DNA from 3 places in the Arthrobacter rhamnosi genome. Region 1 is predicted to be linked to each of the others. Evidence: predicted binding sites of a transcription regulator. Region 1 holds the regulator's gene; each other region holds the start of a gene.
What was found. Region 1 encodes HrcA, which represses chaperone genes, less so after heat shock. Its sites were predicted from a motif close to TTNGCACTCGNNNNNNNCGAGTGCNAA; they were not measured.

Region 1 (9,553 bases):
CACGCTCGCTCGCGGCGTGCGAAGGAGCCATCCTGCTCGTCGACGCCGCCCAGGGCATCGAGGCGCAGACTCTCGCGAACCTCTACCTCGCGATGGAGAACAACCTCACGATCATCCCGGTCCTGAACAAGATCGACCTCCCGGCCGCGCAGCCGGAGAAGTACGCCGCGGAGCTGGCGAGCCTCATCGGCGGGGAACCCGAGGATGTCCTGATGGTCTCCGGAAAGACCGGCGTCGGCGTCGAGGCCCTCATGGACAAGATCGTGCGCGACCTCCCGGCCCCGACCGGTGACCCGAACGCGCCGGCCCGCGCGATGATCTTCGACTCGGTGTACGACACGTACCGCGGCGTGGTGACCTATGTCCGGGTGGTCGACGGGAAGCTCAGCCCCCGCGAGCGTATCCAGATGATGTCCACGCGGGCCAGCCACGAACTGCTCGAGATCGGCGTCAGCTCACCCGAGCCGAAGCCCTCCAAGGGGCTCGGCGTCGGCGAGGTCGGTTACCTCATCACCGGTGTGAAGGACGTGCGCCAGTCGAAGGTGGGCGATACCGTCACCAACCTGGCCAAGCCTGCCGCGCAGTCGCTGGGCGGCTACCAGGATCCGAAGCCGATGGTCTTCTCCGGCCTCTATCCGCTCGACGGCACCGACTACCCCGTCCTGCGGGACGCCCTGGCGAAGTTCACCCTGAACGACGCCGCGCTCGTCTACGAGCCGGAGACCTCGGCCGCGCTGGGCTTCGGGTTCCGCGTCGGCTTCCTCGGCCTGCTGCACCTCGAGATCACGCGGGAACGCCTCGAGCGCGAGTACAACCTCGACCTGATCTCCACCGCCCCTAACGTGGAGTACGAGGTGACCCTCGAGGACAAGCGCGTCCTGAAGGTCACCAACCCGAGCGAGTACCCGGTCGGGAAGATCGCGGAGGTGCGCGAGCCCATGGTGTCCGCGACCATCCTCGCGCCGTCGGAGTTCGTCGGCGCCATCATGGAGCTGTGCCAGCAGCGCCGCGGCATCCTCGGCGGCATGGACTACCTGTCCGAGGACCGCGTGGAGATCCGGTACCGGCTGCCGCTGGCGGAGATCGTCTTCGACTTCTTCGACCTGCTGAAGTCGAAGACCCGCGGGTACGGCTCCCTGGACTGGAAGGCCGACGGCGACCAGGTGTCCGACCTCGTCAAGGTCGACATCCTGCTGCAGGGTGAACAGGTGGACGCCTTCAGCGCCATCACCCACCGTGACAAGGCTTACGCCTACGGTGTCATGATGACGGGCAAGCTTCGCGAGCTCATCCCGCGCCAGCAGTTCGAGGTGCCCATCCAGGCCGCCATCGGCGCCCGCATCATCGCGCGCGAGAGCATTCGGGCCATCCGCAAGGACGTCCTCGCCAAGTGCTACGGCGGTGACATCACGCGTAAGCGCAAGCTGCTCGAGAAGCAGAAGGAGGGCAAGAAGCGCATGAAGATGGTGGGGCGCGTGGAAGTGCCCCAGGAGGCCTTCATCGCCGCACTGTCCTCCGACGAGTCGAAGGACAAAGCCAAGAAGTGACCCCGTACGGTTTCGAGGGGGCTGGTCCGCGTGCCTAGCGCCCTTCCGCTCGGCCTGCCGGCACCGGAGGACGGCGTGCTGCCCCCTGAGGCAGCCGAGGGCGCGCGCAGCCGCGACTTCTGCCTCTACGTGCACATCCCGTTCTGCGCGGTGCGCTGCGGCTACTGCGACTTCAACACCTACACGGCCACGGAGCTCGGCGGAGGAGCGTCGCAGGACGCGTACGCCGGATCCGTGCTCGCCGAGCTCGCCCTCGGTGCGCAGGTGCTCCGGTCCTCGGGGATGCCGGCACGGCCGCTGTCCACGGTCTTCTTCGGCGGAGGTACTCCGACGCTGCTGCCCGCCGGGGACCTCGCGTCGATCCTTCGGGCGGCGACGGCGCAGTGGGGCCTGGCCCCGGACGCGGAGGTGACCACCGAGGCCAATCCCGATTCGGTGACGCCGGAATCGCTGCGTGTCCTGAAGGATGCCGGCTTCACCCGCGTCTCGTTCGGCATGCAGTCCGCGGTGCCCCACGTGCTCGCCGTGCTCGACCGCACCCACTCGCCCGAACGCGTGCCGCAGGCCGTGCAGTGGGCGCGTGAGGCCGGCCTGAAGGTGAGCCTGGACCTGATCTACGGCACGCCGGGGGAGTCGCTGGAGGACTGGCGGACGTCGCTGTCCACGGCGCTGTCCTACGGCCCCGACCACATCTCGGCGTACGCCCTCATCATCGAGGACGGGACACGGCTCGCGACGCGCATCCGCCGCGGCCAGGTGCCGCCCATCGACGACGACGACCACGCCGACAAGTACGCCCTCGCGGAGGAGATGCTGACGGCCGGCGGCCTGCACTGGTACGAGGTGAGCAACTGGGCGCGGACGCCCGCCGATGAATGCCGACACAACCTCGCCTACTGGCGTGGCAGCGACTGGTGGGGTGCAGGTCCGGGTGCGCACTCGCATGTCGGCGGCACGCGCTGGTGGAACGTCAAGCATCCGCGCCCGTACGCCGAGGCGCTGGATGCCGGGCGGTCACCCGCCGCGGGGCGCGAGATCCTGTCGGCGGAGGACCGCTACGTCGAGGACGTCATGCTGCGCGTGCGGCTGCGTGAGGGGCTTCCGACCGAATCCCTCAGGGCAACGAGCCGCACGGCGGTCGCCGGACTGATCGCCGACGGGCTCGTCGAGCCCGCCGCGGCCTTCGCGGGCCGCGTGGTCCTGACCTTCCAGGGCAGGCTGCTCGCGGACGCCGTCGTGCGGAGGCTGTTGCCGGACTGAGTGCCGGACCGAGCGCGGACGGGCCTAGGGGATCAGGCGCAGGTTCAGGCTGTACCGGTAGGGCCGGCCACGGTTGACCTGGATGCCCGCATTCACCGAGAAGATCGTGATCGTGACCCAGATGAGGGCGTTCACGACGGCGAACACCCCTCCGATCACCGGCACGAGCGACAGGAGCCATGCCGCCAGCGCCAGGAGGGTCGGCGGAAGCGTGAAGTTCAGCGCCTCCTTCGACTCCTGCGCCGTGAACGGGCCCCGGTCCTTGAAGATGAGGTAGATCAGCAGCGAGGGGATGAAGCCCAGGATGCCGCCGAAGTGCGCAAGCGTCGCGAACTGGCGGTCCTCGGACGCAGTCAGGGGAAGGGCATTCGCCGGCGTCCCTTCGAACGCGGGCCGGGACTCGCCCCGCCCGTGGTGCTGCTGGTCGGCGGTGTTGGACAACGTCAATTCCTTTGCTGGCTGGCGGGACTGTTCCCCCGGACTCGATCCAAGGATACGTGGTGGCGGCGCCCGGACTGCTCAGGCAGTGCCCGGGGGCGCGGTCAGGAAGTCGATGACCTCCTCCACCCGGCCCAGCAGCGAGGGCTCGAGATCGGCGTAGGTGCTGACGCCGGCGAGGATCCGCTTCCAGCCATGGGCCACGGCCGCCTGGTCGGAGTGGGGCCAGCCGAGCCCGGCGAGAATCCCGGTCTTCCAGTCCTGGTTCCGCGGCACCACGGGCCAGGCGTCGAGTCCCAGCGCGGCCGGCTTCACCGCCTGCCAGACGTCCACGTAGGGATGGCCGACGATCAGGACGTGGTGGCGTGCCCCCGGCACGGTCATCGCCTGCTGTGCGATCCGGGACTCCTTGGTCCCGGGCAGCAGGTGGTCGACGAGGATGCCCAGCCGCCGCTGGGGACCGGGGCCGAACGCGCGGACCGCGCCGGCGAGATCGTCGACGCCGTGCAGCGGCTCGACGACGATTCCCTCGAGCCGGAGATCGTCCCCCCAGACCTTCTCGACCAGCTCGGCGTCGTGCTGTCCCTCCACCCAGATCCTGCTGGCCCGCGCAGTCCTCGCCCGCGCGCCCTCGACCCGCACCGATCCGGACGCGGTCCGGGTGGACGCCGGCGCTGCGCGCTGCACGGGTGCGACGACGTGGACGGGCTGTCCGTCGAGGAGGAACCCGTGGCCGAGCCGGAACGTCCGGCGTTTGCCACGCCGGTCCTCGAGCACCATCACATGCAGGCCGCCGGACTTCTCGACCCGGACCACTGCGCCGACGAATCCGCTCTGCACGTCCTCGAGGACCGTGTCCTTCTCCACCGGGACATCGGGCAGGCTGACCCGCTTCGGAGCCGTAATATCCTGTGCTCCCCAGCCGTAGTCCATCCCGAGCTGTCCTTCCGCCGAGGGCTTCGGCGGTCTGCCGCGGCCCGGGTTCCCAATGCTAACAATCAGCCCGGACGTACTAGACTTGGCACTTGGGTGTGTCGAGTGCTAATCGCTCGGAGCCGCCCCCACGCCTGTTCCTGCAGACCCGGAGGTGACATCGAATGAGTGAACCGCGACGCCTGGAGGTGCTCCGGGCCATCGTCGAGGACTACGTCCATTCGCGGGAGCCCGTCGGCTCCAAGGCACTGGTCGACCGGCACAAGCTCGGCGTCTCCTCCGCCACCATCCGCAACGACATGGCGGTCCTCGAGGAGGAAGGCCTCATCGCGGCACCCCACACGAGTTCGGGCCGCATCCCCACGGACAAGGGATACCGGCTGTTCGTGGACCGTATCTCCGAGGTCAAGCCGTTGTCCGCGCCGGAGAAGAAGGCGATCCAGACCCTGCTGGAGGGCGCGGAGGACCTCGACGACGTCATGGACCGGACCGTCCGGCTGCTCGCCCAGCTCACGAACCAGGTCGCCGTCGTCCAGTTCCCACGTGTGGGCGGGGCGTCCGTCCGCCACATCGAATTCGTCCTGCTGGCTCCCCAGCAGATCCTCGTGGTCCTGATCGCGACCAACGGCACCGTCCAGCAGCGCATCGTCCGGACGCACGCGGACATCCAGGAAGCCGAGCTCGCGGACCTGAAGCAGCGCATCCTGTCCGCGGTGTCCGGGGTGAGACTCTCGGCGCTGGCCGGTGAGCTGGGCGTCGCAGCGTCGCAGTTGCCTCCCGCGCTGCGGGCGCACGGGGGTACGATCATCAAAGCGCTGGAGCAGCTCGCCGGCCTCGGCCGCGACGACCGGATCCTGCTGGCAGGAACGGCGAACCTCGCCAGATCCACGGGTGACTTCCCGCTCAGCATCGGTCCTGTCCTCGAGGCCCTCGAGGAGCAGGTCGTCATGCTGAGGCTCCTGTCGGAGATGGAGTACGACGCCCGCGGCATCTCGGTGAGGATCGGCAGCGAGAACCCCTATGGTGGCCTGTCGGAGGCCTCCGTGGTCGCGACGGGCTACGGTCCGGACGCCGGGGCGAAGCTCGGGATCCTCGGGCCCACCCGCATGGACTATCCGACGACGATGGCCGCGGTGCGCGCCGTCGCCCGTTACCTCTCGAGGATCCTCGAGGAGTAGCCGGCCCCGTGGCCGTCCCCGGTGTTCCGCCGGCACAACGGTATTCCGCCGGCACGACCGGCGAGCAGAGCAGTAGACAGAAATCTCCAACAGGAAGAGATGTGCACGAGTGAGTAATCACTATGAGGTCCTCGGTGTGGCGCAGGGCGCGACCGGGGAGGAAATCAAGAAGGCGTACCGCAAGCTCGCCCGGAAGCTCCACCCCGACGTGAACCCGGGTGGAGACGCCGCGGAGGAGTTCAAGCGCATCACGCACGCCTACGAGGTGCTGTCCGACCCGCAGAAGCGGCGGATCTACGACACGACCGGCAACGAGAACGGCACGGACAACGGCTACGGTGCCGGCTACTCGGGCTCCGGGTTCGCGTTCCAGGACATCTTCGAGACCTTCTTCGGCGGCGGCGGCCAGCAGGCAGGAGCACCCTCCCGGACCCGACGGGGCCAGGACGCGCTCATCAACGTGCGCATCGACCTCAAGGACGCCGTCTTCGGCACCAACAAGAAGATCGAGGTGGACACCGCGGAGGTCTGCCCCACGTGCGACGGGACCTGCTGCCAGCCGGGCACGTCGCCCCGCACCTGCGACATCTGCGGCGGCTCCGGGCAGGTCCAGCGGGCGGTCCGCTCGATCCTCGGCCAGGTCATGACGAGCGCGCCCTGCGGGACGTGCCAGGGCTACGGCACCGTGATCCCCAACCCCTGCCATGAATGCAGCGGTGAGGGACGCGTCCGCGCACGCCGCACCCTGACCATCAAGGTCCCCGCCGGCGTCAGCACGGGCACCCGCATCCAGCTCGCCGGCCAGGGCGAGGCCGGCATCGCCGGCGGTCCCCAGGGCGACCTCTACGTCGAGATCCGCGTCAACACCGACTCGACGTTCCTCCGCGACGGCGACGACCTCCATGTCACGTTGAGCGTGCCCATGACGGCGGCCGCGCTGGGCACCACGGTGCAGCTGGACACGTTCGACGGCGACCAGGAACTGGTCATCAAGCCCGGGACGCAGTCCGGCGAGATCGTGACCCTGCGCGGGCTCGGCGTCACGCACCTCAGGAACCAGGGCAGGGGAGACCTCCGCGTCCACCTGAATGTCGAGACGCCGCGCAATCTGGACCACCAGCAGGAAGAGCTCCTGCGCAAGCTCGCCGAACTGCGGAACGAGGAGTACACGGACGGCCAGCTCGCCAGCAGCGGTTCCGGCGTGTTCGCACGCCTGCGGGAGCGCCTCGGGAACCGCTGACCATGACGCGTCCCCTGTTCTTCGGGTCGAGCGAGGCCGTTCGCGCGGCCGCACCCGGCGCCCTGTTCGTCCTCGGCGGTGACGAGGGCCGGCACGCCGCCACCGTTCGGCGGCTCGGGACGGGGGAGCGCATCGACGTGTCCGACGGCTCCGGCTACCGGATCGGCGGAGTGATCTCGGCCGTCGGGTCGGGAACCGTCGAGGTCGAGGTGGAGACCGCCGGCCAGGATCCCGCGCCAAAGCACCGTCTGGTGCTCGTCCAGGCCCTGGCGAAGGGTGGTCGCGACGAGCAGGCGGTCGAGTCGGCCACCGAGCTCGGCGTCGATGCCGTGGTGCCGTGGCATGCCGAGCGCAGCATCGTCCGCTGGCGCGGCGACAAGGCCGAGAAGGGCCGGCAGAAGTGGGTGTCCCTCGTGGGCGCGGCGTCGAAGCAGTCGCGCCGATCGTTCGTGCCCGAGGTCCACGCCGTCCTGGACACCTCGGGCCTGGCCGCCTGGGCGTCGACGGTGGACCGGATGGTCGTCCTGCACGAGGACGCCGAGTCCTCCCTCGCCGAGCAGGTCTCGGAGCTCCACGCAGCGGGTGCCCTGGACACACCGTCGTCGACCGCGGTCGTCGTGGGTCCGGAGGGTGGCATCAGTGCGGCCGAGCTGGCGAAGCTGCGCGCTGTCGGTGCTGGTGCGGCCCGCCTGGGACCGCACGTCCTGCGGTCGTCCTCCGCTGGCCCGGCCGCCCTCGTGCTGCTGAACCACCTGTTGGGGCGCTGGTAGCCGACGGCGCCGATGGCCGCCGGCACGAGGCTAGGGGGTTACCTGACGACGACGGACTTCGAGTCCTGTGCCCGGCCGTCCCCGGAGGGCACGGCCACCGTGATCTCGTAGGAGCCGGGCGGGAGCGTCACGGAGAAGGAATAGGCGCCCGGAGCGCCGTCCTCGGGCGAGATCCGGACCGAGCCGTCACGGAAGAGCGAGGTATCTCCTGTTCCGCCGTCCGCCGACCCACCCTCGCTCCGGTCTATCCGCCAGGCGAGCGTCTGCTCCGATGCCGGCCCCACCCCGTGGATGGTCAGGCCGGAGCGGTCGGCTTCGACGCCCTCCTGCGGGTCGATGATCCATACGGGAGCGAGTGTGGACGTATCCCGGGTCCATTCCCCGCCGACGTCCACGGAGCCGAAGGCGCGGTAGCCCGCCGCTCCGTCGACGAGCACGACGACGGAACTGGACTCGCCGCCGGGAATGAGGCCGGCGTTCGAGGCGGCCGCCGTGGCAGTGTAGACGAGCTGCTGCAGGGCCAGGCGTGCGTCGCCTTCTCCGAGGCTCTCGGAGAAGGCGTCCGAGGAGATGTCGAGGGTGATGACGTTCTTCGTGGAGATCGACGAGCTCACGCTCGATGCGGCATGCCACGGCGAGTGATAGTCGGAGTCGAGAGGCTTTCCCGAGGTCATGAGCCGCACCGCGTCGGAGATCGGGTCGCCGGTGGATTCCGGAGCCACGAGGAATTCACGGAACAGCCGGTCGGTCCCTTCGACCTCCCCGAGCCAGTAGACCGGCAGGAGCGGCTGGACGGCGTCAGCGGGCCCCGCTGCCGCGCCCTGGCTCCGGACGGGCGTCTCGGGCTCCCCAGACTCCCCATCGGGGACCGCCGTCGGAAGCGTGACGGGAAGGGTCGTCGTCGGTGCGCTGCCCTGCAGCAGCCCCACCTCGGGAAGGAAGAACACACTGCTCGCCGCGAGCACGGCGCCCGATACCAGGAGCATCCCGCGGAGCCCGAGCCGGTTCTTCTTCAGGGGGTCCTGCTCGTGCATGCCGGCCCCCTTCCGTCAGGCGCGCTGGTGCGCGGGTGGAATCTGTAACGTGGAATCGTCCCGGACGGCCCGACCCGCGGCGTGTGCGCCGGAGGATCAGCGACCGCTCGTGGGCGCGGACCTGCCGGACCTGTTTCAGCTTGGCACAGCGCGCGGAGCACACCAGTGTGAATACAGGCGGTCGACGGGACTGAAACCTGATCGATACGAACCCGTTGCCGATTCGCGACGAAAGTCGAGCGCCGCTCGGTAAGAAGGGAGCTCCCGGCGGCGCGGGAATCAAGGCCCTCCCGCGCCTGTTGACAAATAGGGGATGCCGTAACATTGGCATCTCCGCCGGTGCTGGTGTGCTCCGTCCCGAGGGCGGGATCGGCGGCAGACGACAGCACGAACGGCAGCATGAACCACAGCATGAATGACAGCACAGCACGACTACTCAGACGAGGGGCGATCGAAGGCCGGACGGCCGAGCTATGAGCGAATCTTCAACAGGCATCAACGTGGCAGGACTCGACACACGGACGTTCGTCTTCGACTCGACGGAGCAGATGGTTCAGGCGCTTGGTTCGAACGACGAGGCCCTGCGCCTGATCGAAGACTCCTTCCCCGGCATCGGCCTGCAGGCCCGGGGCAATGAACTGACGATCACCGGTCCCTCGGCGGACGTGCTGCGCACCGAGCGGCTCATCGGCGAGATCCAGACCATGGCCACCAACAATGCGACGGTCTCTCCCCATGTCCTCGAGCAGCTGGTCACGATGCTCAAGACGCAGAGCACTGCCCGGCCGTCGGAAGTGCTGTCCGTGAACATCCTGACCTCGCGCGGCAAGACCATCCGCCCCAAGACGCTCAACCAGAGCACGTACGTCGAAGCGATCGACCGGAACACCATCGTGTTCGGTATCGGCCCGGCGGGTACCGGCAAGACCTACCTGGCCATGGCCAAGGCCGTCCAGGCGCTCCAGCAGAAGGAAGTCAACCGGATCATCCTGACGAGGCCCGCCGTCGAGGCGGGGGAGCGTCTGGGCTTCCTGCCCGGAACCCTCAACGACAAGATCGACCCGTACCTGCGCCCGCTGTACGACGCCCTGCACGACATGATGGACCCCGATTCCATCCCGCGCCTCATGGCGGCGGGAACGATCGAGGTCGC
Region 2 (11,213 bases), on a different contig from region 1:
GCGAGCTGCTCGTCCTCGACCAGTCCCGGCTGCCCGGGGAAGCCCTGCCCGGCATGGCTGGGGTAGGTTCCCTCGCTGACGATGAGACCGAGGGAGGCGCGCTGGCGGTAGTGCTCGACGACGATGTCCCCGGGGATGCCGGCCTCGCCCGAGCGGACGCGCGTGAGCGGCGCCATCACCACGCGGTTGGGGAGTTCGAGCGTGCCGAGGGTCAGGGGGGAGAACAGCTTCATGCGTTCCTACTTTCCGGGTCGTTTCCTACTGGTCGGTAACCGGCGCCGGCCGGGGGCTATTCCGGATGTGTCCCGTGTCACCGGCCCGGCGCGGAGGCGTGCGGACTGGAGGATGGGCGACGGCGGTGCGACACTGTGCGTGCGCCCGCGGCACCGCGGGGCGTGGACGGATGGTGGGCCATGAGTGGAATCCGGATGGGAACGGCCTCCGGGCGATGGATCCTGGTCGCGACGGTCCTGGGTTCGGGTATCGCCGGTATCGATGCCACCGTCGTCAACGTGGCCCTGCCGACGATCGGGCGGGACCTGGGCACGGGTTTCTCGGCCCTGCAGTGGATGGTCACCGGCTACACCCTGACGCTCGCCTCCTTCATCCTGCTCGGCGGGGCGCTGGGGGACCGGTTCGGGCGGCGGCGCGTCTTCGTGGTCGGCGTCATCTGGTTCGCCGTCGCCTCCCTGCTGTGCGGGCTGGCTCCGGATGCCGGCCTGCTCATCGCGGCGCGTGCCCTCCAGGGCGTCGGAGGGGCCCTGCTCACGCCGGGCAGCCTCGCGATCCTCCAGGCCGCCTTCTCGGGCGAGGATCGTGCACGGGCCATCGGAGCGTGGTCCGGACTGGGGGGCGTGGCCACCGCCATCGGGCCCTTCCTCGGCGGCTGGCTCGTCGAAAGCGTCTCCTGGCGCTGGGTCTTCCTCATCAATGTCCCCGTCGCGGCCGCCGTCGTCTGGATCGCCGTGCGGCATGTCCCGGAGACCCGTGACTCCGGCGCGACGGGCAGGCTCGACATCGCCGGGGCAGCCCTCGGGGCGCTCGCGCTCGCCGGCACGACCTACGCGCTGATCGAAGCGCCCGACCACGGCGTGTTGTCCGCCGGAGTCCTCGCGTCCGGGGTCCTGGGACTCGCTGCGGCCGTAGCCTTCCTCGCGGTGGAGCGGCGCACCGCGAATCCGATGCTGCCCCTGCGCATCTTCGGCAATCGGCAGTTCCGTGCGGCGAACGCCGTCACGTTCCTCATCTACGCGGTGTTCGGTGGCATCTTCTTCCTGCTCGTCGTCCATCTGCAGGTCGTGGCGGGCTTCAGCCCGGTGGCGTCCGGCACTGCGATGCTGCCGATCACGGCGCTGATGCTCGTCCTGTCACCCCGGGCAGGCGCGCTCAGCTCCCGGATCGGCCCTCGCATCCCGATGGCGGTCGGTCCGCTCATCTGCGCCGTGTCACTGGTCCTCATGCTGCGGATCGGCGAGGAGGCGTCCTATCTGCGGGACGTGCTCCCGCCGGTGATCGTGCTCGGCCTCGGGCTGTCGCTGCTCGTCGCGCCCCTGACGTCGACGGCGCTGTCCTCGGTGCCGGAACGTCAGGCGGGGCTCGCCTCCGGTGTCAACAACGCCGTCGCGCGGGCGGCGGGCCTCATCGCGATCGCCGTCCTGCCGGCCGCCGCAGGTCTGACAGGAGACGCCTACGACGACCCGAGGACCTTCGAAGCCGGATTCGGTACCGCGTGCCTTCTCGGTGCCGGAGTACTGATCGCGGGCGGACTCCTGGCCGCCGTCAGCATCCGGAACCCCGGGGTGCCGGAGGCCGACCACCCGAGGCACTGCGCCGTCGGCGGTACCCCGGCGGCTCCCGGCGCCCTGCGCGAGGCGCGCGGCGGGGACTTCGGCGGGCAGCCCCGGACATGACGAAGCCCCGGGGAGTTCCCGGGGCTTCGCAGCGTTCCGTTCGAGGGCGTTACTTGATGTCCTGCTCGTCCATCGCGCTCAGCGGCGACCCGCCACGGTTCGCGGGGTCGTCGCTCGCGTCGACCTCGTCGTCCTCCATCATGCCGAAGTCGACGTCCGCGGAGGCTTCACCGAGCATCGGCTCCTCCGGCGGATACTGCTCGTCCCCGTGCCGGTAACGGGCCTCGGCCGTCTCCTCGCGGAGGGTCTGGTCGCTCAGGTACCCTTCCTCGCCGATCGCGCTGACGCCGTTCTCGTCGAAGTCGTTCTCGTCGTCGCCGGTCACGGCCGCGCTGGGCTCGTCCTGCAGGAGGGGGTCATCCTGCCACCGGTCCGGATTGTTCTCCGCGGCGTCGGGGTAGTCGTCGGGCCGGCCCTCGAGGACCGGATCGAAGGCCTCGGGAGCAAGCGAGTCGTTCGGCACGTCGGGCTCTTCGCCCACGATGGTCAGTTCCTCATCGGGAAGGTTCTCGGTCATCATCTCTGCCTTTCGTCGGTGCTGTGCATCCTTCGATCATCAGCCTACTGATGAATCGGCCCGGACGACAGTTCCCCACCGCCGCCCCGATCGGGCGCAGGTCCTGCTAGTCGCGGTCGCGCCAGCTGTGCCGGGGTTCGTACCCGAGGACGCGCCGCGCCTTGTCGATGGAGAGGAGCGTTTCGTGCCCACCCACGTCCCGGACCACCTGCACGCCGGGGTACACCTCCGCGGCGAGGTCCGCGCTCGCGCGGCTCATCACGGTGTCAGCGGCAGCGATGATGAAGCGGTCGAAGCCGGGCGCCGCATTCTGCAGGGCCTTCTCCACCGCCTGGGCGCCGTCGCGGCCGTCGATGTAGCCCCACAGGTTCCACTTGCGTGCAGTCGCGTCGGCGTCGAAGGAGGGGAACTCGGCGTAGTCCTCGGGGTCCATGACGTTCGAGAACCGCAGGGCACTGATGCTCAGGTCCGGATCCCACCGTGCCAGCTCGATGGCCAGCTGTTCCTCGAGGTGCTTGACCAGCGAATAGGTGCTCTCGGGCCGTGCAGGGTACTCCTCGTCCACAGGGAGGTACGGGGGAGGGGTCTCGAAGGGGAGCCCGAGCACGGTCTCGCTCGACGCGTAGACGATCCGCTTGATCCCGGCCCGCCGGCATGCCTGGAAGACGTTGTACGTGGCCGTCATGTTGTTGTGGAAGATCGCTGCGTCGGCCTGCAGTCCCGGAGCCGGAATCGCCCCGAGGTGCACGACGGCGTCCAACCCGCTGTGCCGGTCGTCCACGCCGAGGAGGGCGTCGAGGACCTGGCCGTAGTCGCGCAGGTCGATCCGCAGGAACCCGGGGCCGCGCTCGCCGTGCTGATCGAGCTCCAGGACGGTGTGACCGGCCTCGCGCAGGCCGCGGACGACGCTCCGCCCGAGCTTGCCGTTGGAACCGGTGACCGCGACGTTGAGCGTCGCAGGGCCCGCCATCAGACCGGCCGCGTCTCGGGGGACACCGTCTTCGCGACGTCCGTCTCGGCGAGGCCGCCGATCGCGTCGTCGATCGCCTTCAGGACATCGTCCTCCAGCTTCACGCCGGCAGCGGCGGCATTCGACTCCACCTGCTCGGGGCGTGAGGCCCCGATGATCGCCGAGGCCACGTTGCTGTTCTGCAGGACCCACGCGATGGCCAGCTGCGCCATCGTCAGCCCCACGCCGTCGGCGATGGGCGCGAGCTTCTGGACGCCCGCAAGGACGTCGTCGTCCATCCAGCGCTTGATCATGTCGGCGCCGCCCTTGTCGTCCGAGGCGCGGGTTCCCTGCTCCGGCTGCCGGCCCGGCGTGTACTTGCCGGTCAGGACGCCCTGTGCCACTGGGGACCAAACGATCTGGGACAGTCCGAGTTCCTCGGAGGTGGGGATGACCTCTCCCTCGATGACGCGCCACAGCATCGAGTACTGGGGCTGGTTGGAGATGAGCTGGAAACCGAGGTCCTTCGCAAGGGCGGCGCCGTCGCGGATCTGCTGGGCCGTCCACTCGCTGACGCCGATGTAGAGGGCCTTGCCCTGGCGCACGATGTCGGCGAAGGCCTGCATCGTCTCCTCGAGCGGCGTCTCGTGGTCGTACCGGTGCGCCTGGTAGAGGTCCACGTAGTCGGTCTGGAGGCGCTGCAGCGAGCCGTCGATCGACTCCAGAATGTGCTTGCGGGAGAGCCCCACGTCGTTGTGTCCTTTGGGGCCCGTGGGTCCCCAGACCTTCGTGAAGATCTCGAGCGACTGGCGGCGCTCGCCCTTCAGTGCTTCGCCGAGCACGGTCTCCGCTGCCGTGTTCGCGTAGACGTCCGCGGTGTCGAACGTGGTGATGCCCACGTCGAGCGCAGCACGCACGCACTGCGTCGCGACGTCGTTCTCGATCTGCGAGCCGTGGGTGAGCCAGTTGCCGTAGGTGATTTCCGAGATCTTGAAGCCGCTGTTGCCGAGGTATCTGAAGTCCATGCTCCTGATGCTAACCACCCTTAGGAAGCGAGTACAGGACAGACAGTTCCCCCAGGCAACATCGGTGCCGGATCCACGGGAGGCAGGTACACAGCCGCTAGACTTGAGGGCGTCCTTCGCTCGCCGCCCACAGTAAATGAGGAATCTTGGCCGACTTCAGCGCCCGTTTCGCCACCACGACGGAGCAGCAGAACTGGGATGCGCTGGTGACGTCCAATCCGGGCGGCGGCAACGTGCTCCAGTCCGCGGCGTTCGCGGAGGTCAAGTCGCACCACGGGTGGCGGCCCCGGTTCCTGGTCCTCGAGGGCCCGGACTCGACGAGCCACAACCTCATCCTCGAGAAGAGGGTGCCCCTGCTCGGGGCCCTCTGGTACCTCATCAAGGGACCGGCGGTCACCGAGGCGGGTGACGTCCCGGCGGCCGTGCGGGCCGTGGCCGACCTCGCCCGGCGCGAGGGGCACCGCGTCTTCGCCATCAAGGTGGAGCCCGACCTCGTGGACGGTCCCGAGGTGCGCGAGGTATTCCGTGCCGCGGGCCTCGTCAAGACGTTCAATCTGCAGCCGAACGACAGCACGGCCATCCTGGACACCACACCGGACTCCAACCAGTTGCTGCGGAACCTGCACTCGCGGGGCCGCAACGCCGTTCGCCGGGCCATGCGTGAGGGCGTCGAGGTCCGGCGCATGGAGCCGACGCAGGAGACCTTCCGGGCGATGTACTCCCTGATGTCGCACATCGAGGACCGTTCCGCGGCCCGCATGCGCTCCTTCGAGTACTACAGCCGTTTCTGGCAGAACTTCGTGGACGCCGGACAGGGACGTTTCTACTTCGTGTACGAGGACGGCGAACCGTCGGTGGGGGCGTTCGTCATCAACTACGGGTCGAAGGGGACCTACAAGGACGGCGGTTCCCGGCCCGGGCGCTCACAGTACGGGGATTCGCACCTCGTGCAGTGGAGGGCCATCAACGACCTCAAGGACGAGTTCGGGATCGTCGAGTACGACTTCTGTGGAACTCCGCCGAGTGATCGGCTCAAGGACACTGCCCACCCGCACCACGGCCTGGGGCTCTTCAAGACGAGCTTCACCAAGACCGTCACGGACTTCGTCGGCTGCTACGACTTCGTGGTCAGCGGCTGGAAGTATCGTGTGTGGAACACGATTGCGGAGCGTGTGGCGCGCCAGGTGTACTGGCGACGCACGCACCAGCCGTTCTACTGAGGAAGAGCCCGCGGACGCCGCGGCGCGTGACGCATGAAAGGCCGCTGTGACAGACGGTTCCACCCCGGAGGACGGTCGATCGCCTTCCACCAACCCTTCGCCGGTGGCGGAGGCACTCCCCGTCATCCAGCGGCCCTTCGATCCGAGTGAGGACGAGAAGAAGAAGCTCGCCGCCGGCAGGGGGAGCGGGCGGAAGGCGCGGGGAGCTGCCGTTCCACCGAAGAAGCGCCCGGCAGCGGAGCCGAGGACCCCTCGGCAGGGCCGCCAGCGCCAGTCGGCTCCGCGGCCCGCGGACGCCCTGCCCACCACACCGGAGCGCGTACCGTCGTCGAGCCGTCCCAACGCCGCGGCCCGCAGCATGCTCCGCCGCCTGGTGCAGGGGGAGTCTCCCCCCACCCAGGCCATGAGCATCGTCGAGCGGCTGGCGGGCAGTCCCTACGCGAATCCGATGGTCCAGGTCGCCGGGCCCGACGCCAGCGCCCGCAAGGCCCTGGACTTCGCCCTCAGCCTCGCCGAGACCATGTTCCGGTACGGCGCGGGAGCGCTCGAGGTCGAGACGAGCATCATCGCCGTGACCGCGGCGTTCGGCCTGGACAACATCGAGGTGGACATCACCAACCAGTCGGTGGTGCTCAACTACTCGGCCAAGGACCAGACGCCGACGACGGTGCTGCGGGTGGTCCGGTCGTGGACGAACAACTACGCGGGCCTCACGGCCATCCACCGCCTCGTCTCCGATATCGCGGACGGCGGCGTCTCGCGTACCGAAGCGGTCCAGCGGCTCGACGAGATCACCCACCGGCCCAAGCCCTTCCCACGCTGGATGGTCACGGCCGCGTTCGGCATCTTCGCGGCGGCCATCGTCGCCTTCACCGGCGGCACGGTGCTGGCGTCCCTCATCGGCTTCGTCAGCTGCATCCTCGTGGATCTGGTGAGCCGGAAGCTCGGAGAGTGGCGCGTACCCGAGTTCTTCTCGGTCGCGACCTCGTCGGCGCTCGTCACCTTGATCGCCATGCTGTTCTGGTGGCTGCAGGTGCCGATCGCCCCGGCCCTCGTCGTGGTGGGCGGCATCCTCCTGCTCCTGCCGACCGGCAGGCTGGTCTCCGCGACGCAGGACGCCATCAACGGCTTCCCGGTCACGGCCGCGGGGCGGTTCCTCTCGGCGATCCTCATCTTCGCGGCGCTGGTCGCCGGTATCGCCGTCGCGCTCGTCGCAGGAACGGCGCTCGGCATACCCGAACTCGAGGTCCTCGACTCCTCAGGCAGCCAGTACCCGTGGCCCGTGGTGGCGGTGCTGGTCTTCATCTCCGTCGCGATGATCTGCATCGCCGAGCAGACCGACGTGAAGCTGGTGATCCCCACGTCGCTCGTCGCGGTGGCCGGGTACCTCTTCCTGATCACCGTGATGACCGCAGGCGTCGGCTACCGCCTCGCGCCGGCGCTGGCCGCGATCCTGATCGGAGCGCTGTCTCGCGTCGTCGCCCTCCGGCTCGGTGCGCCCCAGCTCGTCGTCGCTGTTCCCGCGGTCCTCTTCCTCTATCCCGGGCTGACCATCTTTCGTTCGATGTACATGCTCACCCTCGACTCGGCATTGGTGTCCGACGGCGCCCTCGGCCTCTTCAACGCCCTGACCGTGGTGCTGGCCATCGCCGCCGGAGTCGTTCTCGGCGACAACCTGGCACGACCGTTCACGCGCAAACTCAGCTCGAACGAGCGGCAGCGCAACCGGCGGCGATAGCCGGGGCGCGGCCGGTGCTGCCCGCCCTGACTAGCCTTCCCTGCCGCCGGCGGTGGTCCGCGACCAGTCGATGGGCTCCGCGCCCTGCTGTGCCAGCAGGTCGTTGACGCGGCTGAAGGGCCGGGAGCCGAAGAATCCGCGGGAGGCCGACAGGGGACTGGGGTGCGCGGACTCCACGGTCGGCGTCGCGCCGAGCAGGGGTTTGAGGCGGAGTGCGTCCTTGCCCCAGAGGATGGCGACGAGCGGACCGCCCCGGGCCACGAGCGCGCGGATGGCGGCGTCGGTCACCAGCTCCCAGCCCAGCCCGCGGTGCGAGGCCGGATCGCCGGCGCGGACCGTCAGCACCCGGTTGAGCAGCAGGACCCCCTGCTCCGTCCAGCCGGACAGGTCACCCGTGGCAGGCGGGGCCGCCCCCGTGTCTGCGGCCAGCTCCCGGTAGATGTTCGCGAGGCTGCGGGGAAGGGGCCGGGTGGCGGGATCGACGGCGAAGCTGAGCCCGACGGCGTGCCCCACGGTCGGGTACGGGTCCTGCCCCACGATGACCACGCGCACCCTGTCCAGCGGGGTGGTGAACGCCCGCAGGATGTGCGGCGCGTCCGGAAGGATCCGCAGCCCCTTGTCCAGATCCGCCGCGAGCGATGCTGCGAGCTGGTGCAGTACCGGTTCGACGGGCTTGAGCGCGGCCGCCCAGTCCTGGGAGACCAGCTCCTCGATGCCCGCGGGAGCAGCGAACGGGAAGACCGACTCGTTGGGCGAGGGCGGGGCGGAGGTCGGCGGCCTCCCGCCACCGGTCTTTCGTGCCGTGCCCGTCGTCGAGGAGGGAGGGAGGTCGAAGAGGGCGCCGTCGTCGGTCATGGCACTATTCTTCCGCGGCGCCGGGGCGCCGTCCGCTCGAATGACATGCCTGTAATTCCCCACTACCATTGAGTAGTAGTTGTGCCCATTGAAGGAAGGCGGTAATGGAGATGGCTGAGCCGATGCGGCAGCCTGCCGATGCGCCCTCCGGACAGGACAAGAAGGCGGCCCTGGGTGACCGCGAGCAGCGCATGCTCGCCCTCGAACGCGAGTGGTGGAAGTACTCCGGTGCGAAGGAGCAGGCCATCCGGGACCTGTTCAACATGTCCGCCACGCACTACTACCAGGTGCTCAACGCGCTGATCGACACCGAGGCGGCGCTCGCGCACGATCCCATGCTCGTGAAGCGGCTGAGGCGGTTGAGGTCCACCCGCCAGAAGGCACGCTCGGCACGCCGTCTCGGCGCGGACATCTAGAACTGCCCGCCAGCCCGACGAGCGAAGGACCATCCTCACCCATGACCGAGCACCCGCGGGACGAGTTCGACAGGGTCCCGGAGGCTCCCGTGCGTCAGGGCGTCCACCGGGAGCGGCTCATCCCGGCCGGATCGAGCGGCCTCGCCCTGAAGATCACCGTGGGGGTCCTCGCGCTCCTGATCGGCCTGGGCTCCTACTTCATCCTTCCCCGGCTGGGCCTCGCGGGAGGCGGCGCCGCGGCGTCGGCAACCGGATCGTCCACGGCCTCCGGCCCGGCCTCGGACCCGACGGCGAACGACGACGCGGGCACGGATGCGACGGGGGAACCGTCCCCGGACGGCACGGCCCAGGACGAGGTGGACGATGCCGACCGCGCGCAGACTGTGAACGTCCTCAACGGCACGGGTGCCCCCGGTCTGGCCTCCGTGGCAGCCGGCCGGCTGGCATCCGCCGGCTGGACCTCGGCGCTTCCCGGGAACTGGGCCGGCGCTCCCGTGGACGCCTCGGTGGTCTTCTACAACGGCGAGGCGCAGCGGGCCGGGGCCGAGGCGGTGGCTGAAGATCTGGGCATCACGAACCTGGTCGACAGCGCGGATGTCTCGCCGGCTATCTCGGTCGTGCTCGGACCCGAGTTCCAGTGATCCGCAGGTCGAGGGGGAGCCGGAACGGCGTCCCGGAGTCACCGTGTGACAGCACGGCAAGGGTACTCCGACGCGCCCGATCGGCTTGCACTCACGGGGTGGGAGTGCTAATTATTGAGTTAGCACTCGCGCGCGCAGACTGCTAAGAAGCGCGTGACGGGTGAAGCAGGCAAACCTCTGTGGTGAGGGTGGAGCAGGAACGTGAAAGAGATCGTTCCGGCGTCGCCCGGCCGTCGCGGGCACCACACGCAGGCAAGCATTGATGTGCTGAAATGCAACCGTCCCGAAAGGACCTAAGCCGTTATGGCCAAGATCATTTCTTTTGATGAAGAGGCCCGACGCGGCCTCGAGCGAGGCCTGAACATCCTCGCTGACGCCGTCAAGGTAACGCTCGGCCCCCGTGGCCGCAACGTCGTACTCGAGAAGAAGTGGGGCGCCCCCACCATCACGAACGACGGCGTGTCCATCGCCAAGGAGATCGAGCTCGACGACCCGTTCGAGAAGATCGGCGCAGAACTCGTCAAGGAAGTTGCCAAGAAGACGGACGACGTCGCCGGCGACGGAACCACCACCGCCACCGTGCTCGCCCAGGCCCTCGTCAAGGAAGGCCTGCGCAACGTCGCGGCCGGAGCGGACCCCCTGAGCCTGAAGCGCGGCATCGAGAAGGCCGTCAAGGCCGTCACCGACGAGCTGCTCGCCTCCGCGAAGGAAATCGAGACCAAGGAGGAGATCGCGGCCACGGCCTCCATCTCCGCGGGTGACACGCAGATCGGTGACCTGATCGCCGAAGCCCTCGACAAGGTGGGCAAGGAAGGCGTCATCACCGTCGAGGAGTCGAACACCTTCGGCCTCGAGCTCGAACTCACCGAGGGCATGCGCTTCGACAAGGGCTACATCTCGGGCTACTTCGTCACCGACGCCGAGCGCCAGGAGACGGTCCTCGAGGATCCCTACATCCTGATCGTCAACTCGAAGATCAGCAACGTGAAGGACCTCGTCGCCGTCCTCGAGAAGGTCATGCAGTCCGGCAAGCCGCTGCTGATCATCGCGGAGGACATCGAAGGCGAAGCCCTCGCAACCCTCGTGGTCAACAAGATCCGCGGCACCTTCAAGTCCGTCGCCGTCAAGGCCCCGGGCTTCGGTGACCGCCGCAAGGCGCAGCTCGCCGACATCGCGATCCTCACCGGCGGCCAGGTCATCGCCGAGGAAGTCGGCCTCAAGCTCGAGACCGCCACCCTCGACCTGCTCGGCACCGCCCGCAAGGTCGTCGTGACCAAGGACGAGACCACCATCGTCGAGGGAGCCGGCGACGCCGACGCCATCGCCGGTCGCGTGGCCCAGATCCGCGCCGAGATCGAGAACTCCGACTCCGACTACGACCGCGAGAAGCTGCAGGAACGCCTGGCCAAGCTGGCCGGCGGCGTTGCAGTCATCAAGGCCGGTGCCGCTACCGAGGTCGAACTCAAGGAGCGCAAGCACCGCATCGAGGACGCAGTGCGCAACGCCAAGGCTGCCGTCGAAGAGGGCATCGTCGCCGGTGGCGGTGTCGCCCTCATCCAGGCCGGCGCCAAGGCCTTCGCCAACCTGCAGCTCGAGGGTGACGAGGCAACGGGCGCGAACATCGTCCGCGTCGCCATCGACGCGCCGCTCAAGCAGATCGCCTTCAACGCCGGCCTCGAGCCGGGCGTCGTCGTCGACAAGGTCCGCGGTCTCCCCGCCGGTCACGGCCTGAACGCCGCTACCGGTGTCTACGAGGACCTGCTGGCTGCCGGCGTCAACGACCCCGTGAAGGTCACCCGTTCGGCGCTGCAGAACGCGGCGTCCATCGCGGGCCTGTTCCTCACCACTGAGGCCGTCGTGGCCGACAAGCCGGAGAAGGCAGCTCCTGCCGGCGGCGGCGACGACATGGGCGGCATGGGCGGCATGGGCGGCTTCTAGTCCC
Region 3 (11,213 bases), 670 kb from region 1:
CAGGCTGCGCCCGCCGCCCGTGAACAGCCACCGGTAGAGCAGCCAGGAGAACGCGACCATCAGCGTGACCTCGACGGCGAAGCGGATCGGTGCGCCGAGCGTCAGGAGCGCCGAGGCGCCGAGGGCGAAGGCCAGCGCGGTCTGGATGAGGATGTAGAGCGCGTCCAGGCCCATGATGGACGGCGTCAGGATCCGGTTGCCGGTCACGGTCTGGAACAGGACGGTGGAGACCCCGACCGCGACGGCGACGAGCACCATCGCCCCGACGCGGTTGAGCCGGCGCGGAAGCACGTACGCGATGTCGCCCTCGAGTCCGACGAGCAGGAACGCCGCGATGAGCGCGACCGCCGTGGCCCCGAGCACCCCAAGCCAGAAGGCGGGCGGGAGCGACCGGATCGGTGTCCGGCCGGATTGCACGACGGCGCTGGGAAGGGCGTTCGTCCTAGCGCGCACCGGCGTTCCTCCGAACGAGCAGGGCGATGAACAGCGCACTGCCGACCACCGAGACGATCACGCCCACCGGCACCTCGTAGGGAAAGCGGATCACGCGGCCGAGGATGTCGCAGGTCAGGACGAAGCCCGCGCCGAACACGGCGATCCAGGGGACCGCCCGGCGCACGTTGTCGCCGATCAGCAGGGAGACGAGATTGGGGACGATCAGCCCGAGGAACGGGATGGAGCCGACCACCACGACGACGACGGCGCTGATGAGGCTGACCAGCACCAGGCCGAGGTTCATGGTGCGCCGGTAGTCCAGTCCCAGGTTGGTGGTGAACTCCTCGCCCATGCCCGCCACGGTGAAGCGGTCGGCGCACACGTAGCCCACGACGGCGAGGGCGGCGACGATCCACAGGAGCTCGTAGCGGCCGCGGATGAGTCCGGAGAAGTCCCCGATCATCCACGTGTTGAGCGTCTGCAGCAGGTCGAAGCGGTAGGCGAAGAACGTGGTCACCGCCGAGATGACGCCGCCGAGCATGATGCCGACGAGGGGCACGATCAGGGTGTTCCGCAGGGGTATCCGCCGCAGCACGGACAGGAACAGCGCGGTCCCGGCCAGCGCGAAGACCGCGGCGATGCCCATCTTGGCCACGATCGGGGCGCCGGGCAGGAGCAGTGTCGCCACGAGGATCCCGGCGGTCGCGGCCTCCACGGTTCCGACGGTCGAGGGCTCGACGAACCGGTTGCGGGCCATGAGCTGCAGGATGAAGCCCGCGATGCTGAGCGCGACGCCCGCGAGCACGACGGCGAGGGTGCGGGGGACCCGGCTCACGAGGAAGGTCTGCCAGACACCGGTGTCGCCCGCGAGCAGGTCGGCGGGGGAGACGTCGGAGACTCCGGTGAAGAGGCTGATGAGGGCAAGCAGCAGCACGGCTCCACCGGCCGGCCAGAGGGCCGGCGATCGGGAACCGCGCTGCTGTGCCGGCCGCTGGGGCCGGAGGGAGAGTGCTGCCATGGGGGCGCCCGCCGCAGGTGCGGCGCAGCGGATCAGGCCGCGACGGCCTCGTTGACGGCCGACACCATGGCGTCGAGGTTGTTCAGGCCGTAGCCGATGAGGTACCAGCTGGCGGAGTCGAGGTAGGTGACGGCGTCGTTCTTCGCGGCGTCCGTCCCGTTGACGAGTTCGTTGTCCAGGACGGCGGAGGCGGCGGCTCCGGCCTCGCCGACGGCGGCGTCACGGTCGATGACGAAGAGGTGGGCGGGGTTGATCTCGGCGATGTACTCGAAGGAGACGGCCTCGCCGTGCGTGCCCTCGGTCTTCACCTCGGCGGCAGGTTCGACGCCGAGGACATCGTGGATGAGGCCGAAGCGGGACCCGGCGCCGTACGCCGTGACCTCGCCTGCGCTGGTCATGAGGATCAGGCCGTTCCCGGCGGACGCCGCGGCCTCCTTCGTCTCGCTGATCCGGGTATCGAGGGCCGCCAGGCGCTCCGCCACCTCGTCCTCGGCGCCGAAGATCCGGCCGAGGGACTCGGTGTGCGCGGTGAAGCTCGCGATCGGCTCGGCGGCATCGACGGTCAGGTCGATGGTCGGCGCGATCTCCGAGAGTTCGTCGTAGGAATCGGCGACGCGGCTCGAGATGATGATCAGGTCCGGGTCGGCCGCCGCGATCGCTTCGAAGTCGGGTTCCTTCATGGCCCCGATGTTGGTGATGTCGCCGCCCTCGTAGGCCGACAGCTGGGCGGGCAGGGTTCCCTGCGGGACGCCGTCGACGTCGACGCCCAGGGCGTCCAGGGTGTCGAGTGCGCCGAGGTCGAAGGTGAAGACGGTCTCGGGGTTCGCCGGCACCTCCGTGGTGCCCTGCGCGTGGTCGATCGCGACGGTCGACGTCGTCGCGGGCGCATCCGCTGCTTCGGAGGAACCACCGCAGGCGGTCAGGGCCAGGGTGGCCGCAGCGGCTGCGGAAAGGACGGCGAAGCGCAGGTGTGCCATGGGGTGAACTCCGGGAAGGGAAGGGCCGGCAGGCCGGGGATCGGAAGTAAGGAATGCCTTACCTTCTCGAATCTAGAGCGTGGCTCGGGAATTACGCAAACGAAGCATCACCTATTGGCTGTGGCGTCGGTCACAGGGCGGGGCGGGAAGCGCGGCAGCTGGCACTCGCCTTGACCGAGTGCTAGCCGTTGCATACAGTCGGAGTTGGCACTCACTCCATGTGGGTGCTAATCCCGAGGGAAGCGTTCGCCGGCACCGCGACGACGGTTCACGCCCAGCCCGAGGGCCTTCATTCCATTGGTAACGAACGCAAAGGAGAGCCCGAGTGTCGGTCTCTATTAAGCCCCTTGAGGATCGCATTGTTGTCCGCCCCCTCGAAGCCGAGCAGACCACTGCTTCCGGCCTCGTCATCCCGGACACGGCCAAGGAGAAGCCCCAGGAGGGTGAAGTCGTAGCCGTCGGACCGGGTCGCGTCGACGACAACGGCAACCGCGTCCCCGTCGACGTCGCCGAGGGCGACATCGTCATCTACTCGAAGTACGGCGGAACCGAAGTCAAGCACGGTGGCCAGGAGTACCTGGTGCTCTCCGCCCGCGACGTCCTCGCAGTCGTCGTCAAGTAGTACCCGATTGGAAAAGCCCCGGCCCGCAGTGGCCGGGGTTTTTCTCGCTGCACAAGCCTGAAAGGAACCAACAATGGCAAAGCAGTTGGAATTCAACGACGCCGCCCGCCGTGCCCTCGAGGCCGGCGTGGACAAGCTCGCGAACACCGTCAAGGTGACGCTGGGCCCCCGCGGACGCAACGTCGTGCTCGACAAGAAGTGGGGCGCCCCCACCATTACCAACGACGGCGTGACGATCGCCCGCGAGATCGAGCTCGACGACCCCTACGAGAACCTCGGCGCGCAGCTGGCCAAGGAGGTCGCCACCAAGACCAACGACGTCGCCGGTGACGGAACCACCACCGCGACCGTCCTGGCGCAGGCCCTGGTCAAGGAAGGCCTCCGCAACGTGGCCGCCGGCGCCGCACCGGGTGCGCTCAAGCACGGCATCGAGGTGGCGGTCGAGGCCGTCGCCAAGCGCCTGCTCGAGAACGCCCGCGAGGTCGTCGGTCAGCAGACCGCGAACGTCGCCTCCATCTCCGCCCAGAGCACCGAGGTCGGTGACCTCCTCGCGGAGGCCTTCGAGAAGGTCGGCAAGGATGGTGTGATCACCATCGAGGAGTCCTCCTCCACGCAGACCGAGCTGGTCCTCACGGAGGGCATGCAGTTCGACAAGGGCTACCTCTCGCCGTACTTCGTCACCGACGCGGAGCGCCAGGAAGCCGTCCTCGAGGACGCGCTCATCCTGATCAACTCCGGCAAGATCTCCTCGCTGCAGGAATTCCTGCCGCTGCTCGAGAAGGCCCTGCAGGCCGGCAAGCCGCTGTTCATCATCGCCGAGGACATCGAGGGCGAAGCGCTCTCCACGCTCGTGGTCAACAAGATCCGCGGCACCCTCAACGTCGTCGCCGTCAAGGCTCCGGGCTTCGGCGACCGCCGCAAGGCCATGATGCAGGACATCGCCACCCTCACCGGTGCGCAGGTCGTCTCGCCCGACCTCGGCCTGAAGCTGGACCAGGTAGGCCTCGAGGTGCTCGGTTCCGCTCGCCGGATCACGGTCACCAAGGACGCCACCACGATCGTCGACGGCGCCGGCAGCGAGTCCGACGTCGCCGACCGCGTGTCGCAGATCCGCGCCGAGGTGGAGCGCACCGATTCCGACTGGGACCGTGAGAAGCTCCAGGAGCGCCTCGCGAAGCTCGCGGGCGGCATCGGCGTCATCAAGGTCGGCGCGGCCACCGAGGTCGAGCTCAAGGAGAAGAAGCACCGCATCGAGGACGCCGTGTCGTCGACGCGCGCAGCCCTCGAAGAGGGCATCGTTGCCGGTGGCGGTTCGGCCCTGGTCCACGCCGGCAAGGCGCTGGACGCCGATGCCGACGTCCTGGCACTCGAGGGGGATGCGGCCACCGCCGTGGGCCTCGTGCGCCGCGCGCTGGCCCAGCCGCTGCGCTGGATCGCCGAGAACGCCGGCCACGAAGGCTACGTCGTCGTCGCGAAGGTCTCCGACCTCGAGGACGGCTACGGCTTCAACGCTGCGTCCGGCGAGTACGAGAACCTCGTGGATGCCGGCATCATCGACCCCGTGAAGGTGACGCGCTCGGCCCTGCGCAACGCTGCCTCCATCGCGGCGCTGGTGCTCACCACGGAAACCCTCGTGGTCGAGAAGCCCGAGGAGTCCGACGACGAGGGCCACGGCCACTCGCACTAGGACGCCCGGGCCCCGGCCCGACCTGTCACCCAGCAGCACCCCGGTTCCTCCGAGCCGGGGTGCTGCTGTGTATCCGGGCCCTGGACGCAACGGCCCTGATACGACGGCCCGGGAGACGACGACGCCCCGGCACTCTCGCGAGTGCCGGGGCGTCGGGTCGGTGCTCGGTCAGGCGTCGACGACGATCGCCGTGACGACCGGCTGGCGGTTGTAGTACCGGCGCATCCAGTTGGCCGTTGCCCGCTCGATGATGTCCTCCGGATCCTGGCGGCGCCCGCCCTGACGGTTGGACGCGGAATCGCGGAGTGCCTTCTCCACGGCCGCGCCGGCCTTGTCGAGGTCCCCGTCGGAGCAGGAGAAGCCCTTGGTGAAGAACTCGGGGGCCTCGACCATGTCACCGTTGTCCGGGTCGATGATCGCGAGGACGGTGACGACGCCCTCCTCCGCCAGGCGGCGGCGCTCCACGAGGTCCTCCTCGGTGATGCCGCCGACGCTGTCGCCGTCCACGAACACGAGCCCGGCCTCCACCTTGCCCGAGATCGTGGCACGGCCACGCACGAGGTCGACGGTCACGCCGTCCTGCGCGATGACGACATTGCGGGGATCGACACCGGTCGCTACCGCGATCGCAGAGTTGGCCCGCAGGTGGCGCCACTCGCCGTGCACCGGCATGACGTTGCGCGGCTTGACGATGTTGTAGCAGTACGCGAGCTCACCGGCGCTGGCGTGGCCGGAGACGTGCACCTTGGCGTTGCCCTTGTGGACCACGTTGGCGCCGATCTCCGTCAGGGCGTTGATGATGCTGTAGATGGCGTTCTCGTTGCCCGGGATGAGCGAGCTGGCCAGCAGCACGGTGTCACCCTCGCTGATGCGGATGGCGTGGTCGTTGTTGGCCATGCGCGACAGGGCGGCCATGGGCTCACCCTGCGAGCCGGTGCAGATCAGGACCACCTTGTGGTCGTCGCTGCGCTCGAGCTTCTTGAAGTCCACGAGCAGGCCCTGCGGGATCTTGAGGTAGCCGAGGTCCGCGGCGATGGTCATGTTGCGCACCATCGAGCGGCCCACGAAGGCCACCTTGCGGCGGTGGCGTTCGGCGGTGTCGATGATCTGCTGGATACGGTGGATGTGGCTCGCGAAGCTGGAGACGATGATCCTGCGCGGCGCCGAGCGGAACGCTGCCTCGATCGCCGGAGCCAGGTCCTTCTCGGAGGTCGTGAAACCGGGGACGTCGGCGTTCGTGGAGTCCGTGAGGAACAGGTCCACGCCCTCGGCGCCGAGGCGCGCGAAGGCGCCGAGGTCCGTGATGCGGCGGTCCAGGGGGAACTGGTCCATCTTGAAGTCGCCGGTGTGGAGCACCGTCCCGGCCGCGGTGCGGATGGCGACGGCGAGGCTGTCCGGGATGGAGTGGTTCACGGCGACGAACTCGAGGTCGAACCCGCCCAGGGTGCGGCGGTCGCCCTCCTTGACCTGGATGGTCTTCGGGGTGATGCGGTGTTCCTGGAGCTTGGCCTCGATGAAGGCGAGCGTCAGCTTCGAACCGACCAGGGGGATGTCCGCGCGTTCCTTGAGGAGGTAGGGAACGGCGCCGATGTGGTCCTCGTGTCCGTGCGTGAGCACCACGGCGACGACGTCGTGGAGCCGGTCGCGGATATAGGAGAAATCGGGGAGGATGACATTGACGCCCGGCTGGTGTTCCTCGGGGAACAGGACACCGCAGTCGACGATCAGCAGCTTGCCCTCGAACTCGAAGACGGTCATGTTTCTGCCAATCTCACCGATGCCACCGAGAGCGACGATCCGCATGGCTCCCTTGGCCAGTTCCCGTGGTGCTTTCAGTGCGGCAGGTCTTTTATTCACAGATTAGGTTTCTCTCGTTGGGTGAGGGAGACGGGGCAGAGGCCGTCAGACGTTCGTCGTCGCGGCCGGCAGACCGGCGGCTCCATTCAGGTGGTCCCCGGCGTTCCCGGGGAGATACTCCTTCTAGGGTACGTGCTACGCGGGCGACCGGCGGATCGGTCCTCGAGGGCTCCCGACGCGACGGCAGGTTCCCGAACGGTAAACTGGAGGTTTGCGTCCGCCCATCTTCCAGGCCTCCGAGGAGGAACAGCGTGGCTTCCGCCCTGCAGACCCCGCCCTCTGCGGCCGCCCGGAATCGTCCGGACGGCTCGGCTGAGCGCCGGTTCCGGCCCGAGGTCCAGGGACTGCGCGCGCTGGCCGTCAGCATGGTCGTGGTCTACCACGTGTGGCTCGGGCGGGTGTCCGGCGGCGTGGACGTGTTCCTGCTCGTCTCGGCCTTCCTCCTCACCGTCACGTTCACGCGGCGCCTCGAGTCCGGGCAGCCACTCGCCCTTGCCGCGTACTGGCTGGGCCTGCTCAGGCGCCTGCTACCCGCCGCCGTCGTCGTCCTGCTGTCCGTCCTCGCGGCCACCGCCGTCTTCATCCCCAGTTCGCGCTGGCGGTCCGTCTTCGATCAGACCTGGGCGTCGCTAACCTACCGGCAGAACTGGCAGCTCGCGGGTGACGCCGTGGACTACTACGCCCTCAACCACAGCGCGGCGAGCCCGCTGCAGCACTTCTGGTCGCTCTCCATCCAGGGGCAGGTGTTCCTGCTCTGGCCGCTCCTGTTCGCGGTGTGCGCCGTCGTCGTCGCCGGCACCCGCCTGCGTCCCCGGTCCGTGCTGATCGCCCTGTTCGGCGCCGTCTTCGTGCTGTCGCTTGTGTTCTCCGTCCGGCAGACCGGAGCGGACCAGGCCGCGGCCTACTTCGACACCCGCGCCCGGCTCTGGGAGTTCGCGCTCGGTTCGCTGGTGGCACTGGTGCTGCCCCGCCTCGTCCTTCCCGTGCGGGTGAGGGTGGTGCTGGGCTGGGCCGGCGTGGCCATGATGCTGGCCTGCGGCGTCCTCCTGCAGGTGCAGCAGCAGTTCCCCGGCTACATCGCGCTCTGGCCGACCCTCGCGGCCGCCGCCGTCATCGCAGCCGGCCGGACGGACAGCCCCGCCGGCGTCGATCGGTGGCTCTCCTCGCGGCCCGTTCTCCGGCTCGGAAGTGTGTCCTATGCGCTGTACCTGTGGCACTGGCCCATCCTCGTGATCTGGCTCATCGTCGCGGACGAACAGGAGGCGGGACTGCTCGACGGCGGCCTCGTCATCGCGGCCTCGCTCGTGCTGGCCGTGCTCACCACGCGCTTCGTCGAAGAGCCGGTGCGCTCATGGGCGTGGCCGTCCGGACGGCGCAGGCGCACCGGCCTCGTGGCCGCGCTGGCCCTCGGCCTCGTGGCCGTGCCCCTCTCGGGCTGGGAGTACCGCGTCCAGGCGCAGGAGGCGGCGGTGGAGCAGCAGACGCGGGCAGACAATCCGGGCGCCGCGGCCCTGGCTCCCGGCTTCGAGTTCCGCGGCGCCGAGGACGCTCTGGTGAGGCCCCTGGCCAGCAGCCTCGGCGCGGAGTGGGCGGCCGTCGACGGGCCGTGCGCGCCGATGCCGGCCGACCCGCTGCTGTCCTCGTGCGTCCAGACAGGGGATGCGGCGACCGCGGAACGGATCGTCCTGGTGCTCGGCGACTCCCACTCGCAGATGTGGATGACAGCCGTCGGTGCGATGGCCGCCTCGAACAACTGGCTCGCCGTGTCGGTGCACAAGCCCAACTGCAGGTTCGTCGACTCGCCGGCGACGGTGGACCCCGAATGCCACGCCTTCAATGAGGCCGCCCGGCACTACGCGCTCGGCCTCGCTCCGGACGCGGTACTCACCGTCGGCACGCGCACGGACTGGAGTTCGCCGGCGGAGGAGGTCCCGGCCGGCTTCGAGGAGGGGATCGCGCCCCTTCTCGCAGCCGGTATCCCCGTCGTGGGCCTCCGGGACACGCCCCGGTTCGAGGAGGACATGGCGGAGTGCACGGCACGTCATGCCGCCGACCCGTCCGCCTGCGACGTCCCCATCTCGGAGGTGCTGGCGCCGTCGTCGCCCCTCACGGCTGTCGCGCACCGCCTGCCCGGGCTCGGACACCTGGACATGACGGACCTCGTCTGCGCCGAGGCCACCTGTGCCGGGGTGGTCGGGAACGTCCGCGTCTACATGGACCGCGATCACCTCAGCAAGACCTACGTCGAGACCATGATCCCGGCCTTCGAGGAACGGTTCCGGTCCGTGCTCGGCTGGTGACGTGAGCACTGTCACCGGAATAGGGCGCCCCGGTGATCCGTTCTAGACTGTCAGAGCCCGCCGGCGCATCCAGCCGAAGGCCCATACCCCCACCCGGTGATACCGAAAGAGGCGCAGCAGTGAGCCAGCAGTCCGGCCAGAACGAAACCCACGACCCCTTCGGATTCATCGGCCTGACGTACGACGACGTCCTCCTGCTTCCCGGCCATACCGACGTCATCCCCTCGGAGGCCGACACGTCGTCGCGGATCTCCAAGCGCATCACGGTGAAGACACCGCTGCTCTCCTCGGCCATGGATACCGTGACCGAGTCCCGCATGGCCGTGGCGATGGCCCGCCAGGGCGGCCTGGGCGTCATCCACCGCAACCTGTCCATCTCCGACCAGGCGGATCAGGTGGACCGGGTGAAGCGCAGCGAGTCGGGCATGATCACCAACCCGCTGACCATCGGTCCGGATGCGACCCTGCAGGAACTCGACGAGCTCTGCGGCCACTACCGCGTCTCCGGCCTGCCCGTCGTCGACGCCACCGGGCACCTCCTCGGCATCGTCACCAACCGCGACACGCGCTTCGTCCTCGAGCGGGACTTCCCGCGCATCCTCGTCAAGGACGTCATGACGAAGATGCCCCTCGTCACCGGGCGCGTGGGCATCAGCGGCGACGACGCCATCAACCTCCTCGCCACGAACAAGATCGAGAAGCTCCCCCTCGTCGACGACGAGGGGGTGCTGCGCGGCCTCATCACCGTCAAGGACTTCACGAAGGCGGAGCAGTACCCGCTGTCCACGAAGGACGACGACGGACGCCTCCGCGTCGGCGCGGCCATCGGCTTCTTCGGTGACGGCTGGGAGCGCGCCATGGCGCTCGTCGATGCGGGCGTGGACGCCCTCTTCGTCGACACCGCCAACGGGCACAGCGCGGGCGTGCTCGAGATGATCGCCCGCCTGAAGGCCGAGAAGTCCGTTGCGCACGTCGACATCATCGGAGGCCAGGCCGCCACCCGCGAGGGAGCGCAGGCCCTGATCGACGCCGGCGCCGACGGCATCAAGGTCGGCGTGGGCCCGGGATCCATCTGCACCACCCGCGTGGTCGCAGGGGTCGGCGTCCCGCAGGTCACCGCGATCTACGAGTCCGCGAAGGCAGCCATCCCCGCCGGCGTCCCCGTCATCGCCGACGGCGGCCTGCAGTACTCCGGCGACATCGGCAAGGCCCTCGTGGCCGGCGCCGACACCGTGATGCTCGGCTCGCTCCTGGCGGGTTCCGCCGAGGCACCCGGCGAGCTGATCTTCGTCAACGGCAAGCAGTTCAAGACCTACCGCGGCATGGGCTCGCTCGGCGCGATGCAGACCCGCGGCAAGAACACGTCCTACTCCAAGGACCGCTACTTCCAGGCGGACGTCTCCGGTGACGACAAGCTGATCCCCGAGGGCATCGAGGGCCGCGTCGCGTACCGAGGACCCCTCGCGTCCGTGGCGTACCAGCTCGTGGGAGGCCTGCGGCAGACCATGTTCTACACCGGCGCACGGACCATCCCCGAGCTGAAGGCCAAGGGCAAGTTCGTCCGCATCACGGCTGCGGGCCTCAAGGAATCCCACCCGCACGACATCCAGATGACGGTCGAGGCACCCAACTACGGCTCCAAGTAACGCACCCGCGTTTCCTCAGCCCCTCCCTCCGGGAGGGGCTGATGCCGTATGAGCGGGCTGCCGCAGCCCGAGGTCACCGCCCGCCGCAAGCTCCGGCTCGGCCCCTACGCCCGCGCCGTCGGCCAGGTGCTGGTGGTCAGTGCCAAGGCCTCACCCGGCGCGGTCGCGATGAAGGTGGCCGGGTCGCTCATCTCGGCCGTCCTCCCGCTGGTCACCACCTATTTCGCCTCCCTGACGACGACGGCGCTCGCCGCCGCGTACGCGGGTGATCCCGACGCCGGGCGCTCCGCCATCACCTACGTGGTCGTCACGGCCGTCCTCGGACTGCTCTGGGGTTCCTTCACCAGCGTCGACCGCTACATCCAGCAGGTCCTGAGCTTCCGGGTCGGCGCCATCGTGGGCGACCGCATGTACGAGCGTTTCCTGGCCCTGGAGTTCTGGCGGTACGACGACAAGGAGACGGTGGACCTCTACGACCGGGCCCGCCGCTTCTCCGACTCCTACGCGAGGGTCCTCGACCGCATCGCGGCGATCTTCACGCAGCTCGTCTCGGTGGTCCTCGCGATCGGCGCGCTGCTCCTCGTCAGCTGGTGGATCGCCCTGATCGTCCTGGTCGCGATCATCCCCAGCGTCTACCTGCAGTTCCGCCTGTCGCGGGAGCAGATGGCGCA

Region 2: groL (chaperonin GroEL) is a predicted target of HrcA. The motif match lies at 9,391-9,417, and genes of this name have one in related genera.
Region 3: groES (co-chaperone GroES) is a predicted target of HrcA. The motif match lies at 2,589-2,615, and genes of this name have one in related genera.

What each region holds. Positions count from the first base shown of each region.
Region 1 is NZ_JBTNDT010000001.1:57,856-67,408, reverse strand. It holds gene lepA (translation elongation factor 4) at 1-1,547, shown strand, start outside; gene hemW (radical SAM family heme chaperone HemW) at 1,578-2,807, shown strand; gene ACX80I_RS00350 (DUF4870 domain-containing protein) at 2,832-3,248, opposite strand; gene ACX80I_RS00345 (DUF3097 domain-containing protein) at 3,327-4,178, opposite strand; gene hrcA (heat-inducible transcriptional repressor HrcA) at 4,343-5,356, shown strand; gene dnaJ (molecular chaperone DnaJ) at 5,466-6,596, shown strand; gene ACX80I_RS00330 (16S rRNA (uracil(1498)-N(3))-methyltransferase) at 6,599-7,366, shown strand; gene ACX80I_RS00325 (GerMN domain-containing protein) at 7,405-8,400, opposite strand; gene ACX80I_RS00320 (PhoH family protein) at 8,874-9,553, shown strand, end outside.
Region 2 is NZ_JBTNDT010000004.1:24,402-35,614, forward strand. It holds gene ACX80I_RS09000 (alkene reductase) at 1-233, opposite strand, end outside; gene ACX80I_RS09005 (MFS transporter) at 414-1,910, shown strand; gene ACX80I_RS09010 (hypothetical protein) at 1,960-2,427, opposite strand; gene ACX80I_RS09015 (NAD-dependent epimerase/dehydratase family protein) at 2,534-3,397, opposite strand; gene ACX80I_RS09020 (aldo/keto reductase family protein) at 3,397-4,401, opposite strand; gene ACX80I_RS09025 (lipid II:glycine glycyltransferase FemX) at 4,548-5,621, shown strand; gene ACX80I_RS09030 (threonine/serine exporter family protein) at 5,980-7,359, shown strand; gene ACX80I_RS09035 (uracil-DNA glycosylase) at 7,390-8,214, opposite strand; gene ACX80I_RS09040 (DUF3263 domain-containing protein) at 8,325-8,630, shown strand; gene ACX80I_RS09045 (LytR C-terminal domain-containing protein) at 8,672-9,271, shown strand; gene groL (chaperonin GroEL) at 9,575-11,209, shown strand.
Region 3 is NZ_JBTNDT010000001.1:724,568-735,780, reverse strand. It holds gene ACX80I_RS03450 (iron chelate uptake ABC transporter family permease subunit) at 1-453, opposite strand, end outside; gene ACX80I_RS03445 (ABC transporter permease) at 443-1,453, opposite strand; gene ACX80I_RS03440 (siderophore ABC transporter substrate-binding protein) at 1,486-2,430, opposite strand; gene groES (co-chaperone GroES) at 2,756-3,052, shown strand; gene groL (chaperonin GroEL) at 3,126-4,739, shown strand; gene ACX80I_RS03425 (ribonuclease J) at 4,908-6,542, opposite strand; gene ACX80I_RS03420 (acyltransferase family protein) at 6,848-8,896, shown strand; gene guaB (IMP dehydrogenase) at 9,016-10,542, shown strand; gene ACX80I_RS03410 (ABC transporter ATP-binding protein) at 10,591-11,213, shown strand, end outside.